3 regions of the Limnospira indica PCC 8005 genome follow, and region 1 is predicted to be linked to each of the others. Evidence: riboswitches for the same ligand, from Rfam matches in the RefSeq annotation. Region 1 holds a riboswitch; each other region holds the start of a gene.

The links. A riboswitch is a leader RNA that binds a small molecule or an ion and turns the genes downstream of it on or off. The one in region 1 is predicted to bind cobalamin.
Region 2: it holds a riboswitch for cobalamin, as region 1 does, so the genes downstream of both, XZ46_RS12265 (energy-coupling factor ABC transporter permease) here and cobG (precorrin-3B synthase) in region 1, are expected to answer to the same signal.
Region 3: it holds a riboswitch for cobalamin, as region 1 does, so the genes downstream of both, metE (5-methyltetrahydropteroyltriglutamate--homocysteine S-methyltransferase) here and cobG (precorrin-3B synthase) in region 1, are expected to answer to the same signal.

The regions. Positions count from the first base shown of each region.
Region 1 covers NZ_FO818640.1:2,417,872-2,425,850, reverse strand. Annotated here, with positions in the region: gene cobI (precorrin-2 C(20)-methyltransferase) at 1-467, opposite strand, end outside; gene XZ46_RS10655 (precorrin-8X methylmutase) at 464-1,093, opposite strand; gene cobG (precorrin-3B synthase) at 1,119-2,567, opposite strand; adenosylcobalamin-variant (AdoCbl-variant) riboswitch at 2,579-2,662, opposite strand; gene XZ46_RS10645 (bifunctional cobalt-precorrin-7 (C(5))-methyltransferase/cobalt-precorrin-6B (C(15))-methyltransferase) at 2,706-3,932, shown strand; gene XZ46_RS10640 (cobalt-precorrin-6A reductase) at 3,946-4,701, opposite strand; gene hemL (glutamate-1-semialdehyde 2,1-aminomutase) at 4,824-6,122, opposite strand; gene hisE (phosphoribosyl-ATP diphosphatase) at 6,220-6,822, shown strand; gene XZ46_RS10625 (hypothetical protein) at 6,819-7,079, shown strand; gene XZ46_RS10620 (response regulator) at 7,098-7,520, opposite strand; gene XZ46_RS10615 (transglutaminase family protein) at 7,751-7,979, opposite strand, start outside.
Region 2 covers NZ_FO818640.1:2,824,383-2,832,361, forward strand. Annotated here, with positions in the region: gene XZ46_RS12255 (argininosuccinate synthase) at 1-676, opposite strand, end outside; gene XZ46_RS12260 (glycosyltransferase family 2 protein) at 799-1,725, shown strand; cobalamin riboswitch at 1,769-1,929, shown strand; gene XZ46_RS12265 (energy-coupling factor ABC transporter permease) at 1,950-2,705, shown strand; gene XZ46_RS12270 (energy-coupling factor ABC transporter substrate-binding protein) at 2,714-3,022, shown strand; gene cbiQ (cobalt ECF transporter T component CbiQ) at 3,023-3,826, shown strand; gene XZ46_RS12280 (energy-coupling factor ABC transporter ATP-binding protein) at 3,810-4,661, shown strand; gene XZ46_RS12285 (sensor domain-containing protein) at 4,669-7,979, opposite strand, start outside.
Region 3 covers NZ_FO818640.1:5,559,501-5,567,479, forward strand. Annotated here, with positions in the region: partial or broken gene XZ46_RS24590 (RNA-guided endonuclease InsQ/TnpB family protein) at 1,003-2,047, opposite strand; gene XZ46_RS33440 (RNA-guided endonuclease InsQ/TnpB family protein) at 3,170-3,898, opposite strand; gene XZ46_RS38490 (hypothetical protein) at 3,908-4,147, opposite strand; partial or broken gene XZ46_RS33445 (IS607 family transposase) at 4,275-4,847, opposite strand; cobalamin riboswitch at 5,076-5,220, shown strand; gene metE (5-methyltetrahydropteroyltriglutamate--homocysteine S-methyltransferase) at 5,558-7,840, shown strand; gene XZ46_RS24615 (hypothetical protein) at 7,902-7,979, shown strand, end outside.

The DNA of each region.
Region 1 (7,979 bases):
TCTAATGTAGCCGGAAGAATGGTAAAGACATCATTGCGATAAGTTATCGGTACTCCCAACATAGCCGCACTAGCCATCACTGAAGAAATCCCAGGTATGACCTCAATTGAAAACCGCCCTGATAAGCGATTAAAAATGTACATAAACGTACCATAAAGCATCGGATCTCCCAGACACAAAACCGCCACATCTTTCCCCTGGCTGAGATGTTCGGCAATTTTTTCCGCCCCGATATCATAATAAGGCTGTGACGATCGCTGCACACTAAAGGGTAGGGGGATAGGAATTTCGATCTGATCAGGGGAGATAAAATCGGCGACGATCGCCCTAGCTAAAACCTTGCCATTTTCCAAACTGGGATAGGCAATGACGGGAACAGTTGTTAAAATACGATGTGCTTTTAAAGTTAGTAATTCCGGATCTCCCGGACCAATTCCCAACCCATAAAGTCGCCCTAATTTAGTCATAATTCATTTTCCTTTGCTAACGCATTTACTGCCGCCGCTGCGATCGCACTCCCACCGCGCCGCCCATGGAGTGTCATAAATGGAATACCACGGCTATTAGATGCCAATTCAAGTTTCGACTCTGCCGCGCCGACAAAGCCGACCGGAAACCCTAAAATCAGTGCAGGTTTCACTAAACCATCATCCAACATTTCCAGCAGGTGAAAGAGGGCAGTCGGTGCATTACCAATGGCTACCACTGCGCCTTGTAAATTATCCCCCCATAACTCCAATGCTGCCGCCGACCGAGTATTATTAATCTGGCGAGCGATATTAGGGACATCTGGATGATTTAGGGTACAAATAATCGGGTTATTTTTAGGTAAGCGTTTTTTAGTAATTCCCCTAGCCACCATCATGGCATCACAAAAGATGGCTTTTCCCTGTTGTAGTGCCTCCCGTCCGACTTTAACGGCATTTTCTGAGGCTTGTAAATCTCCGACAATATCCGTCATTCCGCAGGCATGAATTAACCTAACTGCTACATGAGATAAATCATCTGATAAACCTTGAAAGTTGGTTTCATCCCGAATTATTCCAAAGGATTTCTGATATATTTGGTTGCCGTCACGCAGGTAGTCTATCATCAGCAAATTTGCAGGTAATTAGTGATTAATTAAGTGGGCGATTTTGGGTCAAAAAATTGGCTAAAAATTCGGGTATTTCGGTAAATACTCCCTCAAAAATTTTTTGTTTTAAGGATTGTTCACCATCCCCAAGATACACTTGGTAGCCTTCGATAGTTTTCCCATTTTGATTAATTGTATGCCCTAAAAGGGTGATTTCTGCGGGACTGGGTTGAGCGCAAAATTTAGGGCAACCAGTTACATGAATATTAATAGGAGTATCTAAATTTAATCGCTGGTGGAGATATTCTGCTAATTGGGAAGCGTGAGTTTGAGTGTGGGTAAGTGATGCGGCACAGCCAGGCTTACCACCACAAGCAGCGATCGCCACTTGATTTGACTCAATTTCCGCGAAGCCTAATAAAGATAGTTTCGGCAATAATTGGCTGATTTGTTGATGGGGAATATCTGGCATTATAATTGTTTGCCAAGGGGTTAATCTTAACTCGGCATTACCAAAGGTTTCTGAAAGTTCGACTAATCCTAACCATTGTTGTGCATTAATTTGTCCTAGGTGTAATGATATCCCAATATAACACAATTCGGCGTTTTTTTGGGGATAAATTCCTAAATGATGATAGGGTTGGCTGGGGGTAGGTTCAGCGGACAATATCGGCAAGGGCTGGGTTAGTTGGCTGTTGACTTGCTGGATATATGTATCTAATCCTAGATGGTCAATTAGCTGTTTCATCCGAGGCTTTTTCCCGGTATCTAAGGGGTTGTTTCGGACATACTCCCCATAGACATTAATAAGGGTAGCGACTACAGATAAACATTGTTCTGGCGTGATGACAAGTTGGGTATTATATAGCTTTTTATCTCCGGCGATCGCCAACTGAAAATTAATGCTATTATTCCCATCATCTACCGAGATCGCATTAAGCTGAATCTCATTATATCGATGTTCCCAAGCCACCGGAGAACGGATACCAATTCCCACAGTCCCCCCCCCATCAACTCCGATGCTAAACTTAGGACTAAGTTCGCCAATTAACGGGTGATTTTGAATCAGATTATCCAGGGCTTTAATCAGGGGACTAGTATCAATTAACTCCTGGCTATCAATTCCCGCCGTCGGACTACCCATAATATTGCGTAGGTGGTCTATGTGGGGATTTTGAGCAGCTAAATTTAATTTTTGCAGCATCTCAAAAACGGCGCTAGTTGGTGGTTTTTGCACTCCCCGAATTTGTAAATTAGCGCGATTAGTTACTTGTAGCGTCCCTCCCCACTCCGTTAATAAATAACCCAATAATTTACCCTGTTTACTATTAATTAATCCGCCCGGAGTCCGAATGCGGATTAAAAAACCATCCTGGGCGTGGGTTCCATAAAATAGACCCGGACAAACATTTGCTTTAACTAACCAATTCATGGTGATTTGTTTCTCCATGCGACGCAGAGAATGAGCCGCAAAATTAGCTGATTTTGACAACTCATCAATAACTTGTAGTTGGCATTCTGACTCAGAAAATTGTATTACAGTTGCGGCACAGTGTCGGAATCTCACCGAACTTTCCCAACTACAAGCCCAAATACTATATCATGAATACTGGTATTTTAACTATAAATCATGGTCAGCAGGGATTTTTCCCACAAATGGTTATCAATTGTAGGAATTGGGGAAGATGGGTTAGAAGGGTTAAGCGCCACGGCGCGATCGCTTTTATCTATGGCTTCAGTAGTTGTCGGTGGTCAACGTCATTTAGCAATGTTACCCCCGGAGGATAAACGAGAAAAACTCCTCTGGACTTCTCCTCTGGATGAGTCGATCGCAGAAATTATCCGCCGCCGTGGTCAACCCGTCTGTGTTTTAGCTAGTGGCGATCCGATGTGGTATGGTATTGGCGTTACCCTTACCCGTCGCCTACCCCTTGAGGAAATTACTATAATTCCTTCTCCCTCTACATTTAGCCTAATTTGTAGTCGTTTGGGTTGGTCTGTAACCGATGTAGAAACCCTGAGTTTATGTGGTCGTCCCCTGGCTTTATTAAATCGGGTAATTTATGGGGGTGCGCATCTGTTAATTTTAAGTGCTAATCGTCGCACTCCCGCCGCCGTGGCTGAACTCCTAACACATCAAGGATTTGGTGATAGTTTAATCGTGGTGTTGGAACATTTGGGAGGCAAAAAAGAGAGACAAATTTCGGGTATCGCTTCCTCTTGGGATGTTGACGAAGTGGCTGATTTAAATGCGATCGCCGTAGAGTGTATTAGTTCTAATCCCGTTAACTTTTCCCCTAGTTTCCCGGGACTTCCTGACAGCGCCTACCACCACGACGGACAGTTAACTAAACAGGAGGTCCGAGCGATTACTCTCAGTCGATTATCTCCCCTACCGGGACAACTTTTATGGGATGTCGGTGCAGGTTGTGGGTCCATTGGTATTGAGTGGATGAGAAGTGATCGCCGTTGTCAAAGTATCGCCATAGAACAGCATCCCAGACGCTTAGAATATATTGCTGATAATGCCACAGCTTTAGGGACTCCAGACCTGCAAATAATAGCCGGAAAAGCACCCGAATCATTAATTAATTTACCTTCCCCTGATGCCATTTTTATTGGTGGTGGTATTACCACCCCAGGTCTATTAGAAACCTGTTGGAAAAAATTGCGATCGGGAGGTCGTCTAGTGGCTAATACAGTCACAGTTGAGAGTGAGTTAATTCTGTTACAATGGCATAATCAATTAGGGGGGGAACTTACCCGAATTGGCATTGAAAGAACTGCAGCCATTGGCAATTTTTTAGGCTGGAAACCCTTAGCTACTGTCACTCAATGGTCAGTGCTGAAACCATAACTAAAAAGGCGGTTTATTGTTGGTGTAACCAAGCGATCGCCGACTCAATATCAGCCACTGTTTCCCCCATAGGAATGGGAGGACGTTGCACCATAACCACAGGTAATTTCAACTCTCGCGCCGCCACAATTTTGGCGTAGGTAGCATCACCGCCGCTATTTTTACTAACAATTGCACCCAGTTGATATTCCCGTAAAATTGACAGTTCATCTATCACCGAAAAAGGCCCCCTTTGTAACAATAATTCCCCCCTAGGTATAGGTAAATTCGGCTGAGGTGGGTCAATCATCCGCATTAAAAACCAGATATCTTTTAGTTCAGCATAGGCGGAAAGTTCCTGACGACCAATAGTTAAAAATACCCGTTCAGCTAACCCTGATAAAACCATAGTAGCCTGTGAGTGACTATCCACCTCAACCCAGTTATCGCCGGGGACTTTTTCCCAAGCCGGACGGACAACCATTAACCGTTTAATTCCACATTCATTAGCTGCTATAGCCGCATGGTCAGAAATTTGGGCAGCAAAGGGGTGGGTAACATCAATTAAAATATCAATTTTTTGTTGTTTTAAATAGTCGATTAAACCCTGAACACCGCCAAAACCGCCAATCCGAAAAGCCGCCGGGTCTTTCGGGGTAACTGGCTGTTGAGTGCGACCCGCAAAAGAAGCGATCGCCTCTATATTCGCCATAGTTTGAACCCTATCATATAGGGCTGTCGCTTCCGCCGTTCCTCCCAAAATCAAGATTTTTTTACAGTAATTACTCATCCAAATTAATAGGTTAAGATTAGCCCGATAAACCCCAGCAAAAACCAGGTTTTCTATGGGAATTCCAGACAGACTTAACCATCAATTCCATAAAAAACCCAGTTCTTGACTGTCAGAATTATCTACAGACCAGATAAAACTTCCCGCGCCGCCGCCAGAGTTTGATCAATATCTTCCTCAGTATGCACAAAAGAAGTAAAACCAGCCTCAAATTGTGAAGGAGCCAAATAAATACCCCGTTCTAACATACCTCGATGGAAGCGACCAAACTTCGCCAAATCCGACTTTTTAGCATGATCATAATTATGAACAGGTCCCTCCGTAAAAAAGAACCCAAACATCGCGCTAATTTGGCCACCACAGGCTGCATGACCTGTTTCTTTAGCAATTTCCAATAAGCCATTACTCAGCTTTTTGGTAATTTGGTCGAGATATTCATAAGTCCCCGGCTTTTGCAATAGTTCCAAAGTCTTAATTCCCGCCGTCATGGCTAGGGGATTTCCTGATAGGGTTCCCGCTTGGTACATGGGACCTGCTGGCGCGACCATAGCCATAATATCCTGACGACCGCCATAGGCTCCCACAGGTAAGCCACCACCGATAATTTTACCCAAAGTAGTTAAATCTGGGGTAACACCAAATTTTTCTTGAGCGCCACCGTAAGCAATGCGGAAGCCAGTCATCACCTCATCAAATACCAGTAAAGCGCCATTTTCCTCGGTCAGCATCCGCAAACCTTCCAGGAAACCCGCATCAGGAGGAATAAAGCCAGAGTTGCCTACAACGGCTTCTAGGATGATACCTGCGATTTGACCTGGATTTTCCGAAAATAGTTTTTTGACCGCTTCTAGGTCATTGTAGGGGGCGTTGAGAGTGTTTACAGTCACGTTTTTAGGTACGCCGGGAGAATCGGGTAAGCCGAGAGTCGCCACACCCGATCCGGCTTTGACTAGGAACATATCCGCGTGGCCGTGGTAGCAGCCCTCAAATTTGATGATTTTTTCGCGACCCGTAAAGGCTCGCATTAGTCGCAGTACGGACATACAGGCTTCCGTACCAGAGTTGACAAACCTTACCATTTCGATGCTGGGAACAGCGTCGATCACCATTTCCGCTAAAACGTTTTCTAGGGCGCAGGGTGCGCCGAAACTGGTCCCTTTTTCTAGCGCTTCGTGGAGAGCGGCGATTACTTCTGGGTGAGCATGACCGCAAATAGCTGGCCCCCAAGTGCCAACATAGTCAATATATTGGTTCCCGTCAACGTCCCAAACGTATGCTCCTTTGACGCGATCGAAAACTATGGGTTGACCGCCAACGGATTTGAATGCACGCACTGGGGAGCTAACCCCCCCTGGCATGATTTTTTGGGCGGCGCTAAAGATTTCCTCAGATTTTGTTGTTTTTAATGGGGTGCTTACCACTTTAATCTCCTTATGCTGAATATGTTTGGATGCTGTGGTGCCAAATTTGCTAACGGTGAGACACAAAATGATATTCTAAACAGTAGTGGTGTTTTTTATGAAATTTAGTGGAGTTATGGCAGCCGGGAAACCCCCAGAATTGGGGAATCTGATTGATATTGATAAAATTCGTTACGATGATCAGGGCCTGGTAGCGATCGCCATTCAAGATATCTTAAATGGTGGGGTTTTGGCTTTGGGGTCGATGAACCGGGAAGCACTACAGAAAACCCTGGCGACTCAACAACTGTGGTGGGTTCAACAGTCACAGATTGAACTTTGGCATCCTGATATTATACTGGAGTCCATTAGCTATGACTACCGGGGCAATTTTCTGGTGGCTGGAGTGGCCTATTGTCCCTCGGAGTTAAATGGCTCTGGTGGACATACCTTGGCGGGTTTGTTTCGGGTAATTTGCGATCGCCGTGATCATCCAAATTCCCAATCCTATACCTGTCAGTTATTCGCCGGTGGAGATAATAAGATTCTCAAGAAAATCGGAGAAGAGGCGGCGGAAGTAGTTATGGCTTGTAAGGATGATGAGCCGCAGGCGATCGCCTCGGAAGTAGCCGATTTATTCTATCATTCCCTGGTGGCTCTGGCTTATCATCAGGTGGATTTACGGAAAGTTTATGAACAGTTAGAAGCACGTCGTCAATGAGTAAATTAACTCCGATTTCCTTAACGGTTCATTATATTAATGGGGAGTCCTACGAGTTTGAGTTTATGCCTCAGCAAACTTTGCAGGGTAGCGCTGTCAGTCCTCTGCAACAGATTTTGGGTTCCCATGAAATTATTATAGAGTTGGAGGATCGTTTGTTAGTAATTCCCATGGAAAATATACAGGCGATCGAGATTTCTCCACCCCCTAGCATTTTACCGGATACGGCTATTCGTAATGCTCAACAGGTGGATTAATGGAGTATTTGGCGACCTCTATTTGGGGTCATTTTCGGCTAGGACATCCCCCGCTATTTTGGCTTTAATTTGGTCAATAAAGGCTTGATGATCTATAATAGGTTTGGGGATGTAACCATCAGCGCCACTTTGGGCTAAGAAATATTCGCGATCGCTTTCATCCCCTTGGGCGGTCACCAAAATCACTGGTAAATTAGCAGTTTCAGGATTAGCTTTGAGCATTTGGGTAATTTTAATGCCATCAATGGGTTGACCCTCATAATAACTATTGTTTAGATAAATATCCATCAAAATCAGATCAGCTTGTTTAGAGGTTGCCATATTGATCACAGTTTCCACATCCTCAGTATGACAGGCAAGCATCCCACCTTTACGGGTGATAATTCTTTTAAATATCTGCCAATTAATCGGATTATCTTCAACTACTAAAACAGTTTTCATATTTTCACCCTCATTTGCAGAATTATAGTGACTCAACATACAGGCTATATGATTAGCATCTTCTATTCCACTGATTCTGTCGATCGCAATAAGTTCAGGATTTTCAGGTGATGGCTATGGTATCTGATGCCCATTTAGAGGCGAAAAGGATGGAAAAGTTCAGGACAATTGAATTCCTTATCTAGTATAGCAGTGGTATCGGTTGTTGATGTGACCGCTAAGATACTTAATCAACAGAGTTTTTCAATGGATAAATCATATTTCATCTGAGAATATGCTCCTCGCCCTCGAAAACTGCCGTTTATGGGACTAGCATATTCAGGAATAGCACTAGAAACCAGGGCGATATTGCGATCGCTGATAGCTAAATTCTGAGTCGGGTCATAACCGCGCCATCCCCCCCCCGGAAGATAAACCTCAGCCCAGGCGTGAAGATGGCGATCGCTATTATTTAGGTCC
Region 2 (7,979 bases), 410 kb from region 1:
ATTGAAAGCCAATTTCTAAATATTCTGGCTGGTCAGGAGTATCAGCGATCGCTTTAGTCATCCCATAGACATCCTCTGGGGGTTCAACCCAGGGGTCTTCCAGAGGTCCAGCTTCGATCGCCATACCAAGCAAGTTGCGATCGAGACTGTAGGGGGAAGACTTTTTAACGGGGAAGGAAATGCCAAATTTTTCCCCATAAGCGATCGTCTCTTCCCGACTCATACCCCATTCCCTAGCCGGAGCTAAAATCTTAATATTAGGGTTGAGAGCGCCGATAGAGACATCAAAGCGGACCTGATCATTGCCTTTTCCCGTGCAACCGTGAGCGATCGCATCTGCTCCGTATTTTTCGGCAACTTCCACCAAAACCTGAGCAATCAAAGGACGTGCTAAAGCCGTAGCCAGGGGGTAGCGGTTCTCATACAAAGCATTAGCTTGAATAGCCGGAAAAGCAAACTCCTGTACAAATCGCTGTTGTACATCAATCACTAAAGACTCACTCGCGCCAGAGTCGAGGGCCTTTTGTTTCACTGGTCCTAGTTCATCACCTTGTCCCAAGTCAACCGCCACAGTAATTACTTCAGCTACCCCAAACTCATTTTTGAGATAAGGAATACAGACAGAGGTATCTACACCACCAGAGTAGGCAAGTACAGCTTTTTCAGCGCGACCCATAATCTACCAAAGCTCCTAGATCAACAAACATTTCATTATCACCCCAATCGCCACCATTGAAAAGTAAGGCTGTAACAATTAGGTTATAGTTGCAGAGCATCGCCAACTGTCCCAGAAAATATATGTTTTTTAGCGTTGTTATCCCTACCTATAACCGTTTGCCGATTTTACAGAAGTGTCTGAGAGCATTGGAAAATCAAACCTATAGCGCCGCCGTGACTGGCTATGAGGTGGTGTTAGTCGATGATGGTTCCACTGATGGGACTGTGGAATGGTTGGGAACTAACACCCTCGAATTTCCCCATCTTCGCATCTACCAGCAAGACCACCAGGGACCAGCGGCGGCGCGAAATTTGGGAGTTGAACAGGCGAGGGGAGATCTGATTGTTTTTATCGATAGTGATTTGGTGGTAACTGATAGCTTTCTTGCCGCTCACGCTACCGCCTTAATTGCCAACTCTCAAAAAAGCGATCGCATCTTTACCTATGGTCGAGTTGTGAATACCTGCAATTTTGAAAATCCCACCACAGAACCCTATAAAATCACCGATTTTTCTGCCGCTTATTTTGCCACCGGAAATGTGGCGATCGCCCGCCATTGGCTAATCGAAGCCGGATTATTTGACCCTAAATTTCAGCTTTATGGTTGGGAAGACCTGGAACTAGGAGTTAGGCTAAAAAAATTAGGCTTAAAATTAATCAAATGCCCCGCCGCCGTCGGATATCATTGGCATCCCCCCTTTAACTTAGACCAAATACCCGCCCTAATTGAAAAAGAAAAACAAAGAGGCAGAATGGGGGTAGTTTTCTATCAAAAACATCCTACCTGGTCAGTCAAAATGATGATTCAAATGACCATTTTGCATCGGATACTCTGGGGCATTTTATCCCTAAGAGGTCAACTCAATGAAAGGACCATGGCGCATTTTTTACAGTGGTTAATTAATCGTGGTCAGCCTCAATTAGCCTTAGAAATTTCTCGGATTTTTTTAAATTGGTATAACGTCCAAGCCGTCCAACAATATTGGGCCAGGCGAGAGCAAACTTAATTAAATATTTGCCAGCTTGGTTCACTGTTGACCTACACATGATACAATAGCGCCAACTATAGGTTCTAGTGGGGAACAGCCACTAGGAGTAATGGGGAAAGTTCGGTGTAAATCCGGCGCTGTCCCGCAACTGTAATCAGATTTCCGGCTAATTTGTCCACCCCATCTGTGAGTCAGGATGCCCGCCTATAGTTATTTCTCACTCACAAATCTGCGAGGTACAGATGAGCAAAAATCATCGAATGATACACCTAATCGCCATGATTGGGTTAACATTTTATTTGGTAATAGGTGCAGCCACTCCAGCTCAAGCAATGCACATTATGGAAGGTTTTTTACCTATTACCTGGTCAATTTTTTGGTGGGTGTTAATCATCCCTTTCTGGGTTATTGGTTTTCAAAAACTCACCAAAATTACCCGAAACAACCCCGAACTAAAGCTATTAATTGCCCTAGCAGGAGCCTTTACTTTTGTCCTGTCAGCTCTAAAAATCCCCTCAGTTACAGGGAGTTGTTCTCACCCCACCGGAACCGGATTAGGAGTGGTTTTATTCGGACCGTCAGTGATGACAGTTTTAGGCAGTTTAGTCCTACTTTTCCAAGCCGTATTACTCGCTCACGGCGGTTTAACTACCTTGGGAGCTAATGTATTTTCTATGGCGATTGTCGGCCCTTGGGTTGCCTATGGCATTTATCAACTATTCTGCCAATTTAACCAACAAAAGTTAGGTATTTTCTTCGCAGCAGCCTTGGGAAGTTTAGCCACTTATTTAATTACCTCCATACAGTTAGCCGTAGCTTTTCCGGCTGCTTCTGGGGGGGTTATGGCTTCCTTTATCAAATTTGCGGGGATTTTTGCAGTCACTCAAATTCCCCTATCAATTAGTGAGGGACTATTAACTATGGTAGTTTGGAATTGGTTAGAGTCCTACGCCTCAGAAGAACTGCAAACCTTGAAAATTGGGAAAGCTAATAGCTAAGTAAAATCATGACACCAACTTCTGATAAAGCTGTAAAAAATGGCAATTTGTGGATGATTTTAGCCGTCGTTATTTTATCGGTAACGCCGCTAATTTTTATCCGAGGAGACTATGAGGGAGCCGATGAACAAGCCGAAAATCTCATCGGCGAAATTCAACCGAATTATCAACCCTGGTTTGAACCTATCTTAGAAGTTCCCAGTGGCGAAATTGAGAGCCTGTTATTTGTTTCTCAAGCTGCTATTGGTGCGGGTATCGTCGGCTATGTGATTGGCTTATATAAAGGCCGTAAACAAGGCAAAAATCGCTCATCCTAAATGTACCATCAAATTGATGCGATCGCCTATACCAATCGGTTAAGGTATTTACCCTCAGAACATAAGTTAGCCTTTGCCGCCATCCTGTTTTGTCTCAGTTTGGCGGCTCCCCCCCTCCTGCAAATATTGATCACCATTTGGGTGACAATTTGGGTCGTGATTTACGCTAAAATTCCCCTAGGAATTTATCTGAAATTGCAAGCCATCCCCTTCAGTTTTTGGTTAACTAGCATTCCCGCCTTACTATTGGGGGTGGTTAATTCAGCTAATATTGAATTAATTAAAACTGATATTATCTGGGAATTTAACCTAGGTAATATCTTGATATATTTCAGTAATCAAGGAATGCAACAAGCTGGTTTTCTACTAACTCGCTCCCTAGTTTTAAGCTCCTGTATGTATTTTCTTTTACTCACTACCCCCTTCGTCGAAATCATTAGAATTTTCCGTAAGATTGGCTGTCCCAGTTTAATCACAGAACTATTAATGTTAATGTATCGGTTTATTTTTATGTTAACTGAAACCGCTAGTCAATTATTAATCGCTCAACAGGTTCGTATCGGTTATGGTGACTGGAAAACTACAATCCGCAGTTTAGGAATTGTCACCAGTCAACTACTCCAACAAACCCTAGAAAATTATCGACAAATTTGTTTAGGATTAACCGCGCGGGGGTTTAACGGAGAGTTGCGGGTTTGGTCGGTTTCTCGCCATCAATCCAACCCTCGATATACCTGGGAAGGATGTTGTGGTTGTCTACTATTATTGGTGATTATTGGATGGTTGTATGTCATCGGAATTTGAGTTACTAGAATTTGATAATGTTCAGTATACTTACCCCGGTAGTCAGCAGCCAACTCTGGAAAATATCACTTGTCAATTTGGTAGATATCAGCGTTATGCTGTCATTGGACGTAATGGCTGCGGAAAAACTACCTTATTTCGATTAGCTAATGGGTTATATCGTCCTCAGTCCGGGGTGATTAGTTGGCGAGGTCAACCGCTACAATATAAACGGCGATGGTTGAATCAATTGCGCCAAAAGGTGGGTTTAGTGTTCCCAAATCCTGAACAGCAGTTAGTAGCAACTACCGTGTCAGAAGATATTTCCTATGGCTTGTGTAATTTGGGTTTATCTACCTCAGAAATTGCTCAACGGGTGCGCCAAATTTTGGCTGAATTTGATTTAGTGGGTTTGGCGGATTTCCCGATTAATTATCTGAGTTTGGGGCAGAAAAAAAGGGTGTCAATTGCTGATATAATGGTGTTGCAGCCACAACTCTTGTTTTTGGATGAACCTACGGCTTATCTTGACTCCTATCAAGTTACTAATTTTCACTGCTTATTAAATCAGATTCAACAGCGAGGAACTACTGTGGTTATCGCTACTCATAATTTGGATTTTGTCGAAGCCTGGGCGGATTGGGTTTTGGTACTTGATAGGGGAAAACTGGCTTTTCAAGGTACACCAGAAGCCGTTTTTAGTCAAAGTCAACAACTCCAAGATTTAGGTTTGGGGGTTCCTTTAGTGGGGGATTTAATTAATTGGTTACAAGCTGAGAATATGGCTTTATCTCAACCACAGTTAAATCAGATTCAGCAACAGATACGCGATCGCTATTGGCGGTCAAATTCTTAAAATTTGGTTAAAATTGGGCAGGTAGTGGTAATCCCCTTTGATCATGGTTTAATAATGCTTCTACCGCTTGACAATTGAGGGGACGGAAGAAAAAATAACCCTGTCCATATTTACACTTAAAATTCTGTAAATGGTGGAGTTGTTCGGCAGTTTCAATACCTTCGGCGATCGCATCCATCTTCAGACTTTCAGCCAAAGCCACAATGACCCGGACAATTTCCCGCTTATCCTCACCTTCGGGAATTTGACTAACAAATGAGCGGTCAATTTTGAGGATATCTACTGGGAATTTATGCAGATAACCCAACGAACAGTAACCTGTACCAAAGTCATCAATACAAATTTTGATTTGTTGTTGTTTGAGTTGTTGTAAAGTGGCGATCGCTAATTCCGGGTCATTCATAATCGCCGTTTCTGTAATCTCTAATTTTAACTCCGAACCCGCCACCCCCGTCTCAACTAAAATCTTGCTAATGCGCCGACTTAAATCATTAGTAAATTGCTGAGAAGACAGGTTAACACTCATCATCAAATTAGAATAAACCGCAAATTTCTCTTTCCATTCGCTTAACTGAAAACAAGCCTGTCGCAATACCCATTCCCCAATATCAACAATTAAACCCGCTTCCTCAGCTATGGGGATAAACTCAGCCGGGGATATCAAACCCTCTTGGGGGTGGTCCCAACGCAATAAAGCCTCAAATCCTGCAATAGTCCCCGTCGATAGTTCAATAATAGGTTGATAGTTCAGCTCAAACTGTTGTTCTTGTAACGCTAAACGTAGCTGGGTTTGCAGGTATAAGCGCCGCAGAGCATTGGTTCGCATCGTCGAGTCAAAAACCACATAACAGCCTTTTCCTTGCCTTTTAGCGCGATACATGGCCGTATCTGCATCTCTTAATACCTCTGGAGAACTTTGATAATTAGAGTTACCCTCAACAATACCAATACTCGCACCCGTAAAAATCTGATTTTTTTCGAGGAATATCGGCAATTTTAAGGATTCCTGAATCCTTTCCGCCACATCGATCGCCTCTTGAATATCCCTAATATTTTCTAATAAAATCGTGAACTCATCCCCTCCCAATCGTGCGAGGATATGTGAATCCACAGAATCTGTAAGCCGCTTACTAACCTCGATTAGCAGTTGGTCGCCGATGGCGTGTCCGAGGCTATCATTAATAAATTGGAACCCATCCAGGTCTAAGAACAGAATAGCAAATTGATAATTATCTAGGGTCTTACACTTTCTAATAGAATCATCTAATTTATCTAGGAAAAATGCCCGATTCCATAAATCGGTAAGAGAGTCATGGGAGGCGCTATGACGCAGTTTAGCTTCCGTTTCTTTCAGGTGGGTAATTTCCATAATTGACCCTTCATAGTAAAGCACACGGTTATGGCGATCGCTATAAATAGCCCGCGCATTTTGCCAGATCCAAATTGCTTCACCATCCCGCCGATAAACTTGGGCTTCAAAATTAGAAACTGAACCCCGAGTTTGTAAAAGATTAATAAACCTATTATAAGTTTCCGGATCAGCATAAACATTCTTAATTTGGCTACCCCTAACCAACAGTTGTTGTTGAGAGTCATAGCCCAAGATTTGAGCTAAAGCCGGGTTAGCACTAATATACTTTCCTTGTAGGTCAATTTGAAAAATTCCCTCTAAAGCATTTTCAAAAATATCTCGATATTTCTCCTCTGCTTGCTTCCGTTGAAATACCGAACCCAATTGCATAGCCACTGAAGACACCAGTTTAACTAAGCGATTATCTTGTTCGCGCGGCATTGACATCAAAAACACTAACACCGCCAACACCCGATTATCTGCTAAAATCGGCACACCCAACCCCGCTTTAAACCCATATTGTTTAATCAGAGAATAGCGGGAAAAATTAGCCTGAGATTCCTCAGAAATATCTCGATCCCATTCCGGTTCTTGACCAGCCCATACCCTCCCGGCTAAACCATCATTTACACCCAGTAAAAACTTTTTACTCTGTTCATAAAAACCCGCGAAATCTGGTTTTTCTTGATAGCTAACTAAACTATATTCCAGATGAGTTTGTTCAGGGTTAGGAATCCATGCTTCCCCAAATTCCCAGCTTGTGGTTTGACAAAGAAGATCTAAAGCCACTGCTAAAGCTGAGTCAAAATCTACGGCGATGCTGACAGCGTGGGTAATTTGTTGAAGTAGTTGGAGTTCTTCATCGGCGCGTTTGCGATCGGTAATATCTAAACCAGCCCCCACAAAATATTCATATTCATCTGTTTCTTTATTAAAAACCGCACGACCATACCATTCTACAATAATTTCGCGATCGTCTTTCGTGATCATAGTTTCTTCCGTGCGTATGGGGAGGCGACGATTAATCATTAATTCAAATACCCAGGGCGCTGATTTTCCCTCTTCCTTCGGCACAAATGTGGCGCTGTAGTTCATCCCTTCCACTTCCTCTTGCTTATAGCCTAGAGTATTCAGCATCGAGGGATTCATGAATTTGACTTTTCCTTCCACATCTAGGACTATAAAAAAAGCCGGATTAGCTTCTAGTAAGGTTTGGGTAAAGTTTTTTTCTTTAATTAATTCCGCCTCCGCTTTATGGCGTTCCCAGATTTCTTGGCTAATTTGATTAGTTAGGGGACGTATAATCACCACTAAACAGGCTGTTCCCACCATGATAAATAGCATCATCGTTCCCGATAATAGTAAAATCTGGCGATAAACTGGGCTGTAGAGTTGCCGTTTCTTTTCACCCAGAATTAATGATGCTTCCAAATTGCGAATCGGACTGTAGGCGATGAAAGCATCACAGGAATTACACCATAGCCCCCCCGTTTGATTTCCGCGTTGGTAATTTCTTTTGATAATTTCTAAAATATCCGTTTGTTGACTCAGTGCCGATATTACCTGATTTGGTTGATTATAGTCAATCAAAATAGGCTTCAATTCATGATTATTTAAAATCGCCAATTCTAAGTAATTTGAATGATAAAAAGTGGCTTTTTGTCTGATTTTTTGGCGCAGATGTGATAAATTAAATAAAAATAAATGGCTGCCGTTAAATGTCCCATGCTTCTCAATCAGAATATGGGGAATATTATCAATTTCAAAGGGACCGATAATATCTCCTGTTACCGTAGAAATTTTATGCTTATTTAAAAATTCTATTGGTATGGATTGACCTACTGCTAAAATTACCGTTTTTTGCTCATTTATATAGGCAATTCCCGTCAGATAATCCCCCAATAAATCTTGCCACATTTCGCGGGTATTTTCTAGGGCTTGCGGAGAAATATCGGTTAGTACCTCAG
Region 3 (7,979 bases), 3.1 Mb from region 1:
AATCACAACTTCCTAAGCGTTGGGACATATATACAGTTAAGGGGTAAACTGGTCGAGTCAGTCTATCTCCCTCTAGGAGGTTATTTCAGGCATTGCAGCCTTATTTCACTCCTAAACGTCTCGCACTGGTAGGGGTCGAAAGGAAAGTCACCTTTCCCAACTCCCATTCAAAACCGTGCTTGATACTTTCACATCACACGGCTCCTGATGTAGACACCCTATTGTCAGTAGGAACAGGGTTACGACCCCCTGCTTTGTGACTTCAACTTTAGGAGCTATATACACCACGTAGTCTTTAAACTCGCTCTCGGTCATAAGCACTCTTACATCATCGCAGTCTCTATGTCCACACCGTGACTAGTGGGCATATCCCAACCATTACAGTTAGGCATTGGCTTTCAGTCACATCCTTTCCCCTTATGGGCATACGCTTACACTTTTCACTACTCTACAAGATGTACTCGTAGAGAGCCCAACAGGGGTTTAAACGTTCCATATATATGGGCATTCCATCTTTAGATTTGTCCTATCCACCGGGGTACATTTAAAGGTCTGTGTAGGTGATGCTAAAATTACCCTACTTTTCCCCTTGCTCTTTTGAACGCAGCGTATCAACCTATTTCGCTGCTGTATAATGACGATGGTTCAAGCCGGACATTCGGTTTCCCTAATCATGGATGGTTGGCAGTGGTCGCCTATAGTAGTAGGTTCTACATCACGCCTTCCGTTCCCCGCTTCAATCCCAGATTTGTGATTTCTGAAACTGGGGGTGGCTACCGCCTTTACTCTTTCCCATAATCGCCCCAAGTGGGTTAAATACTCCTCCTTGTAGTATACTTGGATGGAACATTGCGATTTCTTAGAATGGGATTGACCCTGAGTTCCCTGCCTTGCTTAGTGTCATAACTCACTAAGCGTCGGGACATATATATATTTAAGGGGTAAACTAATAATCTAGTTATAGTAGCAGCCGGATTGACTAGTTTAACTCCCTCTAGGAGGTTATTTCAGGCATTGCAGCCTTATTTCACTCCTAAACGTCTCGCACTCTAGGTTTATACTAGCATTCAAGTCACGATCTATCGCCAGACCGCAGTTTGGACATTCAAAAGTCCGACGGACTAGGGGCATTTGTTGACGATGGCCACAGTTAGAACAAAGTTGACTGGATGGATAAAATCTATCCGCAATCATTAACTTTGAACCATAACGTTCTGCCTTGTCACCTAGTTGCCGACGGAACTCATAAAATGAAGCATCAGCGATAGAACCCGCCAAACAATGATTTTTCAACATTCCAGACACATTCAAATCTTCAATGACGACTTGGCTGTGGTTTTTAGCCAAAAAAGTAGTGATTTTATGAATCGTGTCCCGCCGAATGTTTGCTACTCTTTGATGTAGCTTTTGAACTTTTAAGAGACATTTGGCCCAATTTTTCGAGCCTTTGACTTTGCGACTTAAATGACGTTGTAATCGAGCTAGTTTTTTGGTCGCTGCTTTATAAGCCTTGGGATTAGAGAATTGGGTCCCATCGGAGCAAGTCGCCCAATTGTTAATTCCTAGGTCTACCCCGATTCTCTCTCGATATTTCGGTGTAATTTCTGGCGTGATTTCTACGAAAAAGCTCATATACCAGTCACCTGCTTGGCGCGTTATAGTGACTTTCTTAACCCAACTTTCGGGTTGTGCCTCAAATGTAGAAACCCAGCCCACAAAAGGCAGCTTATGGCGAGTTCCTGACAGATTGAATGGCTTTCCGGAATTGTCAAGGGTAAAGCTATCATGGTAGCCTTTCTTCTTAAATTATAGGATAACTGCTTATTCCCTTGAAGAAGCGCTTAAAGGCATCCCCTAGATTAATGAAGGCATATTGATAAACTTTAGAAGACAATTCAGACATCCAAGGATATTGAGGTTTCACATAATGAGTAAAAACCTTTTTAATGGAGTTGATATTAGGCTTGAGTCCCTCTTCATAAGCTGACCTCCATAAGTGTAATCCCCAATTAAACACGAACCGAGCATAACCCGCGTGTTTGGCCATCAAGGTGCGATGACGGTCATTGAGTTTGAGTTTTGTCCGGAAAGCTTTGATTGGTTATGGTCGAAAGGGAAGTCACCTTCCCCAACTCCACTTCCAAACCGTACTTGAGACTTTCACCTCATACGGCTCCTAATGTAGATACCCTTTTTGTCACTAGGAACAGGGTTACGAACCCCCGCTTTATGATTCCAACTTTGGGAGCTTGGCATACAACTCGTAGTCTTTAAACTCGCTCTCGTCATATTACTCCTACTTGTCGCAGTCTCCATATCTACACCGTGACTAGTGGGCATATCCTAATCATTACAATTAGGCATTGGCTTTCAGTCACATCCTTTCCCCTCAATGGTATACGCTTACACTTTTCACTACTCCTTGTGAGTAATATTGCTCACTTTTTTGATAAGGAGAACCAATGAGGAGTTTAAACGTTCCGTTTATATGGGCATTCCATCTTTAGACTTGTCCTCTCCACCGGGGTACTTAAAAAGGTCTGTGTAGGTGTTTTATGCAAAACCCTACTTTTCCCCTTGCTCTTTTGAGCGCAGCGTGGCAACCTATTACGCTGCTAAATCATTACGATGGTTCAAGCCAGACATTCGGTTTCCCTAGTCATGGATGGTTGGCAGTGGTCGCATTTGGTAGTAGGTTCTACCTCACGCCTTTCGTTCCCCGCTTCAATCCCAGAATCGTGTATCCTGAAATTGGGGGTGGCTATCGCCTTTACTCTCTACTCCCTGATTTCTCAGTTTGTTTATGACCTTGAGTCCCCTGCCTTGCTCAGATTTCTCCAAGCGTCGGGACATATAAACAGTTATGGGATGGTCAGGATACGAGTCCCTTATCTTCCACCAAGGGGTGTAAGTCCCACTAGGAGGCTATTTCGGGCATTGCAGCCTTATTTGACTCCTAAACGTCTCGCACCATGATTGGATTTTACCATGAATCCGACTTGATGAGTATGTCGTCAGGGAAATTTGGCATGGTCTGGGGTTTGACCGTATACTCATTATTGAGTTGCGAATCTTTTGGGGTATTGTACCTTATTGTCCTAAGATGTAAAGCAAATATTGGATTAAATTCTTGCTCCTGATCCGAAACGGTATAACATTACTGATACATTTACGCGACATTTATCCGGTTGTTCCCGGACAATGCGACGATAGCACTATTACCCGTTAAGGTAACAGAGGCGGTATCCCGCAAAGCTTTTAGAAAGATTCCAAAAGCACCGTTCCAGTCCCTGGGTAGAGTGAACCCACACTCCGGACATCGGAACACTTTTGAGCCACCTAGCTGGGAATGCACATGACCACAGTGAGTACAGGTTTTGCTGGTGTATTCTTCCGTCACATCTACAACTGTGGTTCCAGTTATCTCGGCTTGATGTCTCAGGGTTAGTTTGAATCGATAATGCGCCCATGTCAGCATGGCGCGGGCAGTCTTGGATTTGATTTTCCGCTTCACCTTGGCAACCATGTTGGAAGTCTCGAAGGTGGGCAGAAAAATTATGCTGTAGTCATTAGTCAAGTAATGAGCAATTTGTTTGTGGGCTTCATCAACTAGATTGCGGATTTTGGTTCTCATTCGTTGAGCCGCTTGCCTCATCCGTCGCCTTCTTGAACGACAGGGTTCCTTGGCGATTCGGCTCATCAAATCATCCAAATGTTGACATAGCCTAGTAATGCCTCCAATATCCCCGGAGCCCAATTCCAGAAATCGTGAACCATCAAACCCAGTTATGAAAGTTCGCACACCCGGGTCTAATGCAATTACGCCATTCGCTTCAGTTGGGGTAACGGCAACTGGTTCAGGGAAAATCGCAAACCATCGACCTTTGGTAAACACCAACTGAGTCCCTTACCCGCAAGTTTTAGGGATGGGTTCGGAAACCATGAAAGTTAATCCTTTCGTTAGTCTTGGATACCAACTCCCTGAAGAGAAATTAGTATTATTGAACTTAATCCCTTGAGAGCTGTCACGACAACTTCTAAACCTGGCATCAGGACTGGCGCTCAAAGCCTGATAGGCATCAAAGATGGCATTTTGCCGAATGTGGCAGGGTGTTTCTTTGACCCATTCGGGTAAGTCACTCTGCATCACTTTATTGCGTAACTTTAACTTGCTTAGTCGTTTACCACTCCTAGATAATGCAATTGCTTGGTTGTAGCAATACCGACAAGCGGCTAACCATTTGCGCCAGACTTGATTTAGCTCCGGGCTGGGGTAAATCCGGATCTTCTTTGACCTGAGTTTTGTATTTACTCCGTCCGTATAATCGGGAACTGAAGCAGTGGAGGATGGCGAGGATGTCCTCAACCATTTCTGGTTCTGGACTGAGACTTGTCTGGTTGAGAACCATGAGTGAGCACCTGTTTTGCTCATAGAGCCATCGAAACAAGTCAAATCCCCATATTGCCAATCGGTCTTGGTGGGCAACGACAACCATGCCGACATCTCCTGACAAATGATGTCCCAGTAAGGCCAGCATTTTCTTTCCCTTGAAGTTGAGCCCGCCTCGGATTTCTGAGACGACTTCTGCTTCGGGGTAGAGGTTGGACAGTGCGGCCACCTGTCGGTTGAGGTCGGACTGCTGGGCGCGGCTACTAACTCTGGCATAGATAACGACTTTGCGTTTGTCACTGCCTGATTTGGCAGTATATCACTCAACGTTGTATCGTCGTTGCCCAGCGGGGGTTCTGATGGTCTCGATTGAGCCATTGGAGTCCCATCTGCGGAGTGTTCTTTCATGGACTCGAAGGATTTGGGCCGCTTCCTTGGGTTTGACATATCTGGCAATAGGTTTATCCTCAACCCTTCTCGCTTATTATACCGTATTGCCCTAAAATATTAACCGAATTTGTGATTAAATCATGCTCTCGTGCCGTGGCTCTCCCATGGACTTTGGGCGGCTTGGCCGCTTGGTGAAACCCTAAGCCCTAGAAACCGGGTTGCTGACATCTATCGTTGTTCCCCCAGTTTACAGTAACTTTGCCATGATTTCGTCAAATCTCCGCTTTGTGTGTTATCATGCTTAAATATTGTCGGTTCTGATGGGGAGCAGCCATCAGACGTAAGGGGGAAAGTCCGGCGTAAATCCGGCGCTGTCCCGCAGCTGTGAGGAGAGACACAACTCTCTAAGTCAGAATGCCCGCCGAACTGTCTCCTCTGGAGATGCACCAAACTGTTATTTTTCGTCTGCGAGGTACGGATGATGGTTCGTTTAGCTTTTTCACAATTAATATTGCCTTCATTTTTTAGGACGACTCCCCTGGCGTTGCATGGGTAGCGCCCTGATTTGAAATTGCCATTTTGAGAAAACTAGCCTTATGTAGACATTGACTGGCAGATGGTCACTCATGCTAACGGTGATTTGAATCAGTCTGGTCTGAGTATTGCTTAACTCAATTGGGCAGATATTCTGCTGCTTTGAATTGTTCACTCCGCTGGTTTGTCGCGGGGATGGACTAGATTTCTATGACTATTTTCAGCGTTAGGACGCGACAATTTATGACCTTGGAAACATACACTCAAACCCGTCTGGAAACCGCGACTATCGGCTATCCTCGTATTGGTAAAAGTCGCGAGTTAAAAAAGGCATTAGAAGCCTTTTGGCGGGGTAAATCGGACGCAGAAACCCTCATCCAGACTCGGAATGAAGTTGAGTTCAAAAACTGGGAAACTCAACGACAAGCAGGCATCGATCGCATTGGTATTGGCGACATGAGCCTCTACGATCACGTTTTAGACTGGAGCATCCGCTTAGGCATCATTCCCGAACGGTTTGCATCCTTTAGCGGACTCGACCGTTATTTTGCCATGGCGCGGGGTAAGGATGGCATTGCCGCCCTGGAAATGACCAAATGGTTCGACACCAACTATCACTACCTCGTCCCAGAAATTCCCGAAACATTACAGCCAGCCGACTTTAGCGATTTCCTGCAAACCGTGCATCGCGCTCAAACCTTATTAGGCGATCGCGCTGTTCCCATTGTTTTGGGTCCGGTGACTTTGCTGCGGCTGAGTCGTTTGGAGATGAATCAAGACCAAGCGGGAAAACAACTAGGCGATCGCTATCTCCTGCTTCTCCAGGAACTCCAAAAAATGGGTGTCGCTGAAGTCCAAATCCATGAACCTGCTTTAGTCTTCGGAGATGCTGCCAACTTTAAACAACTCTATCAATCAACTTATCAATCTCTCAGCCAAGTCGGCTTACCCATTCACCTGGTCACCTACTTTGATGACTTGGGAGACAATTACCCCTGGGTGATGGAATTACCCGTCGCTGGCATTAGTTTAGACTTCACCCGTGGGCGTAACCTAGAGTTACTGCAACAGTATGGTTTCCCCGACGATAAAGAGTTGGGGGCGGGAATTGTCGATGCCCGCAATGTATGGAAAATTCGCCCGGACTCCGTTTTGTCAACCCTGGAAGCCATTTCCCGTGTCACCCCTAACCTGCGGATTCAGCCGTCTGCTTCCCTGCAATTTGTGCCATACGATGCCCAGCGAGAAACCAAACTCCCCGAACCCTTGCGGTCCGTTTTGAGCTTTGCTGAACAGAAGTTAGTAGAAATCACACTGCTGGCTGATTGGGCCGATCGCTCCTATGGAACCCAAGAACCTGACAAGTATCTGGAAGTCATCCTCCGGCAATGGCAAACCTTCCAGGAATTTAGCCCAGTTAATCAGGGGGTAAAAGAACGCCTGCAAAATCTGACCTCCCAGGATTTAGAGCGGACTTTGCCTTATGAACAACGTCAAGAACGCCAGCCCGTTTTGCCCCCATTCCCCACCACCACCATCGGGTCTTTCCCCCAAACCTCCGAAGTGCGGCAACTGCGGGTGAAACTGAAACGGGGTGACATTACCCAAGCCGAATATGAAGCGGCGATCGATGCCGAAATTGCCAAGTGCATCCAATTCCAAGAAGAAGCCGGACTCGATGTATTAGTGCATGGGGAATTTGAGCGCACCGACATGGTGGAATTTTTCGGGCAACAGTTATCAGGCTTTGCCTTTACTGAACATGGTTGGGTGCAAAGTTACGGCAGCCGTTGCGTGCGTCCCCCGATTATTTATGGAGATGTCGCCCGCACCGGACCCATGACAGTTCGAGAGTTCAAGGTAGCCCAATCCCTGACCGATAAAATTGTCAAAGGGATGCTAACCGGTCCGGTCACCATGATTAACTGGTCATTTACCCGCACCGATATTCCGCGCAGTAAACAAGCCATGCAGATTGCCTTAGCCTTGCGGGATGAAGTAGCCGACTTAGAAGCCGCGGGGGCGAAGATGGTACAAATTGATGAACCTGCCTTGCGGGAAGGGCTGCCTCTGAAGCCAGAACGTTGGGATGAGTATCTATCCTGGGCGGTGGATGCTTTCCGTCTGTCTGCGGCTATAGCCAAACCGGAAACCCAAATCCATACCCATATGTGTTACTCGGAATTTGGGGATATTATTGGGCATATTGAGCGGTTGGATGCGGATGTGTTGTCCATTGAAAATAGCCGCAGCAATAACGAAACCCTGTTTGAAATTACTGATGCGGGCTACAAACATCAAGTGGGGAACGGCGTTTACGATGTTCACAGCCCAGCAGTTCCCAGCACAGAACAGATGGTGCAACAGTTAAAAACCGGGGTCGCCAATTTACCTGTACAACAGATTTGGGTTAATCCCGATTGTGGCTTGAAAACAAGGGGTTGGGAAGAGGTGATTCCTTCCCTAAAAAATATGGTGGAGGCGGCGAAAATTCTGCGCCAGGAAGCTAATTTGACTGAAAAATAACTGATGTCTAAATCCCCCGTTTCCTAACGGGGGAGTCTGTGCAAACCACCTGGGATTTCTTATGAATGGAACAGATAGCCCGACCAAGGAACCGCCCAATCCGCCGATGAATTGGCAGCAAGATTTTATTGCTACAAAT